DNA from 2 places in the Mesorhizobium sp. KR1-2 genome. Region 1 is predicted to be linked to the other one. Evidence: predicted binding sites of a transcription regulator. Region 1 holds the regulator's gene; the other holds the start of a gene.
The links. The regulator PhoB, encoded in region 1, activates phosphate uptake and scavenging genes when phosphate is short. The targets are predictions, from matches to a motif close to TGTCATNNANCTGTCAT.

Region 1 (2,199 bases):
CCGACGATGCGGTGATGGATGCCCGCCAGCGCGAGCTGGACGACCGCGCCATCACGCTGATCGCCAAGCGCCAGCCCATGGCGCAGGACCTGCGCGCCGTGGTCGGCGCCATCCGCATGGCCGGCGATCTCGAACGTATCGGCGATCTCGCCAAGAACATCGCCAAGCGCGTCAACGCCGTGGGCGAGAGCGCCATGCCGCGCAGCCTTGCCCACTCGATCGAGACGATGTCGGCCATGGTGCTGGACCAGGTCAACGGCGTGGTCGACAAATATGTCTCGCGCGAGCCCGAGGGGCTAAAGACGCTGCGGGCCGCGGACGAGAAGATCGACGTGAAATACACCGCCGTGTTCCGCGAGCTTCTCACCTACATGATGGAAGACCCGCGCAACATCACCGCCTGCACGCATCTCCTGTTCTGCGCCAAGAATCTCGAGCGCATCGGCGACCACGTCACCAATATCGCCGAAAACGCCTATTACGTGCTGACCGGGCAGCAGCTTCCGCCAAACCGGCCGAAGCTCGACGAAACCTCGCTGGCGACGCCGGCGGTCTGAGGCAGAGCTTCCAAATGATGATTGCACCGAAAATCATGGTGGTGGAGGACGAGGAGCCGCTCGGCGTCCTGCTCCGCTACAACCTGGAATCGGAAGGCTATCAGGTCGAGGTCGTGCCACGCGGCGACGAGGCCGAGATCCGGCTGCAGGAAAACGTGCCGGACCTTCTGGTGCTGGACTGGATGCTGCCGGCGGTTTCCGGCATCGAACTGTGCCGGCGCCTGAGGATGCGGCCCGAGACCGAGCGCCTGCCCATCATCATGCTGACGGCGCGCGGCGAGGAGAGCGACCGCGTGCGCGGCCTTTCCACCGGCGCCGACGACTATCTGGTCAAGCCGTTCTCCACGCCCGAGTTCATGGCGCGGGTGAAGGCGCTGCTGCGCCGCGCCAAGCCCGAGGTCCTGTCCAGCGTGCTCAAGGTCGGCGACATCATGCTCGACCGCGAGGCGCACCGGATCTATCGCGGCAAGACCGAGATCAAGCTCGGGCCCACCGAGTTTCGCCTGCTGGAATTCATGATGCGGCATCCGGGCCGCGTCTTCTCGCGCAGCCAGCTGCTCGACAATGTCTGGGGCGAGACGATCTATATCGACGAGCGCACGGTCGACGTGCATGTCGGGCGCCTGCGCAAGGCGGTGAACCACGGCCGCATGCCGGACGTCATCCGCACCATCCGCGGCTCGGGCTACGCGATCCGCGAAGACTGAGCCGTCGTTCAGGCCGCGCCTTCGGTGCTTGCCGGCGCGGCGCCGGGCGCGAATATCTCGCGGTCGACGAAGGTGAGGGCGTTCATGGTGCAGCCCTCGCGGATCAGCGGCACTTCGTTGGGCTCGATGTCGAAGGATATCTCGCCGTTGTGCTGGCCGCCGGCGGTCTTGGCGATCGCCTCGCGCAGTGCCGGCTCGATCAGGTCGAAAGCGGTCGCGCCGATGCCGACCAGCGCGACCGGCGCCGGGTCGATCAGCGCAAACAGGCTGCCGAGGCCGAAGCCGATGGCCTCTCCGGCGACGCGGAAGGCCTCGCGCTCGGGACCGTCGGCCGCGCGCGCCCGGTCGGCCAGAGCCCGTATCTCCTCGTCCGAAATGTCGGCCAGGGGGGCCTCGTCCTCGCTCCAGCGTCCGGCGTTGCGCCAGATCGCGTAGTTGCCGGCATAGGCCTCCACGCAGCCGCGCCGGCCGCAGCGGCACAGTGCCCCGTCGGGCCGGTGGATCATGTGGCCGAACTCGCCGCCCGACGACTGCGTGCCGGTGAACGGCTCGCCCCTCAGCATCATGCCCATGCCGATGCCGTGCGAGAGCAGGATGGCGATGAAGTCGTTGCGGTAGCGCTCGGGCCGGCGCCAGCGCAGCGCCACCGCGATCATGTTGCAGTCGTTGTCCACCGTGACGGGAATGCCGGTGGCGGCTTCGAGCCGGTCGCCGAATTCGAGATGCGCGTGCGGGGTGATCGGCGACCACAGCATAATGCGCGAGACGGAATCGGTGATGCCCTGCACGGCCATGCCGATGCGCAGCACGCGCCGGCCGGCGGCGCGGCGCGCCTCGATCTGCCGGCACACCATGGCCACGCAGTCGCCGAGGAGCGCTTCGCGCGACATGGTCAGCGTGTCGAGGCGGCGCTCCTCCGCCGCGATGACCTGCCC
Region 2 (2,199 bases), on a different contig from region 1:
TGCGTGTTGGCGAGCGTGCCGGCCGGGAAGGTGAAGGAGCGCACCGTGTCGGGCAGTTCGCCATTGGCAATGGCGCTGGAGGCCTCCGAAGGATTGAAGGCGAAGATGATGTCGAGCTCGCCATCGGCCAGAAGCTGCTTCATCGCCGGATAGTTTTGCGGATAGGCGCGGCCCGCGCGCCAGAGCACCGGCTTGAGTTCGTCGAGATAGGCGAAGAGCGGCGCGGTGACCTTGTCAAACGAAGCCTCGTCGACCGGCTTCTGCAGCACCGAGCGGTCGGCCACCAGCTCGGACAGCACCTGCTTGAGGAAGGACAGGCCCATGAAATCCGGCGGCTGCGGATAGGAGAAGCGGCCGGGATGCGCCTTTGTCCAGGCGAGCAGTTCCTTGGCCGATTTCGGCAAGCCGGTGGGATCGGTGCGCGCGGTGTCGTAGAAGAAGACCAGCTTGGCCATGCCCCAGGGGCTTTCCAGCCCGTCCACGGGAACGGTGAAGTCGGTGCGGATGGTCGGCTTGTTGTCGACATCGACATATTTCCAGTTGGGCAGCTTTTCGGCCCAGCCCGGCGACATCAGGAGATCCTGTCGCTTCATGGCGGCAAAGTTCTCGCCATTGATCCAGATGAGGTCGACGGTGCCGTTGTCATTGCGACCGGCGGCCTTCTCGGCCACCACCTTGGCGACCGCATTGGCGGTGTCGTCGAGCTTCACCTGGACGAGCTTCACGCCGTAGCGCTTCTGCAGCTCGCCGCCTGCCCATTCGAGATAGGCGTTGATGTTTTCGGAGCCGCCCCAGGCGTTGAAATAGACGGTCTCGCCCTTGGCCTGCGCCAACACCTCGTCCCACTTGGCAGCATCGGGATTGCCGGCCAGCGCCTGAAGCGTCAGCGCGAACAGCGATGCGGCAGCCAGAAGCAGTCGATTCATTGCAGTCCCCCTGTCCAATTGGCATTTCCCGCAAGCGATTGAGCATTCTGGGCGAAAGCCGGTCAATGGGCCTGGGCTGCTGCACGCCCTCACTTCGCCGTGAAAGACGACGAGTTGGAGAGTTATGCAGCCGCCGGCCCTTCCCCATCGACGGATGACTTGCAACGACTTGTCTGATATTTCCGACAAATCATTCGGGCTTTCGTCAATCCGTCATGCAAATCGCCTAAGGCATCGCTGCAGGAGAGGATAACACCGATGCGTTATGCGATCTATTTCACCCCCGGCCCCGACGATGCGCTGACCCGCATCGCGGCGAACTGGCTCGGCCGCGACCCTTTCACCGGCGCCACCCATGAGGCTCCGGCGAACGGACATCTGTCGGCGACCGAGATCGCCTTCCACACCGCCGCCCCGCGCCGCTACGGCTTCCATGCCACGCTGAAGGCGCCGTTCCGGCTGGCCGAGGGCGAGAGCGAAGCCGCGCTGGACGAAGCGATGGCGAACTATGCCGCCACGCTCGAGCCGGTGGTACTGCCGCGCCTCGTGGTGGGGCAGATCGACGGCTTCTTCGCGCTGGTGCCCAGCGGGACTTCGCCCGAGCTCAATCGATTCGCCGGCGACATCGTTGCGGGTTTCGAGCGCTTCCGCGCGCCGTTGACGGAAAGGGAAATCGAGCGCCGCAACCCCGACGCGCTGAGCCAGGTCGAGTTCCAGAACCTGTGCCAGTGGGGCTATCCCTACGTCTTCGACACCTTCCGCTTCCACATGACGCTGACCGGCCGCGTCGGCGCCGAAGAAGCCCACCGGCTGCGCGCGGCCATCGACGACATGTTTGCCGAGGAGCTCGACCGCCCCTTCGCCGTGGACGGGCTGGCGCTGTTTGTCGAGCGCGAGCCCGGCGCCCCCTTCATAGTACATTCCCACTATGCGCTCGGCCGCCAGACCGAAAGAAAGAAAGCCTGAGATGACGACCGAGACGACATTGACCAATGCCCGCATCGTGCTTGCCGACGAGATCGTCGACGGCTCGGTGCTGATCCGCGACGGCAAGATCGCAGACATTTCGGCCGGCACCACCCGCGCGGGCGAGGACATGGAAGGCGACTATGTCATCCCCGGCCTGGTGGAGTTGCACACCGACCACCTCGAAGGCCACTATGCGCCGCGCCCGAAGGTGCGCTGGAACCCGATTGCCTCGGTGCTGGCCCACGATGCCCAGATCGCCACGGCCGGCATCACTACGGTGCTCGACGCGCTGCGCGTGGGGCTG

Region 2: the regulator PhoB is predicted to act here: its motif matches at 1,127-1,143, upstream of ABLE85_RS09460 (DUF1045 domain-containing protein).

Annotation. Positions count from the first base shown of each region.
Region 1 is NZ_JBDZDS010000005.1:163,560-165,758, forward strand. It holds gene phoU (phosphate signaling complex protein PhoU) at 1-557, shown strand, start outside; gene phoB (phosphate regulon transcriptional regulator PhoB) at 575-1,264, shown strand; gene ABLE85_RS12450 (ROK family protein) at 1,273-2,199, opposite strand, start outside.
Region 2 is NZ_JBDZDS010000003.1:372,992-375,190, forward strand. It holds gene ABLE85_RS09455 (ABC transporter substrate-binding protein) at 1-926, opposite strand, end outside; gene ABLE85_RS09460 (DUF1045 domain-containing protein) at 1,185-1,892, shown strand; gene ABLE85_RS09465 (alpha-D-ribose 1-methylphosphonate 5-triphosphate diphosphatase) at 1,894-2,199, shown strand, end outside.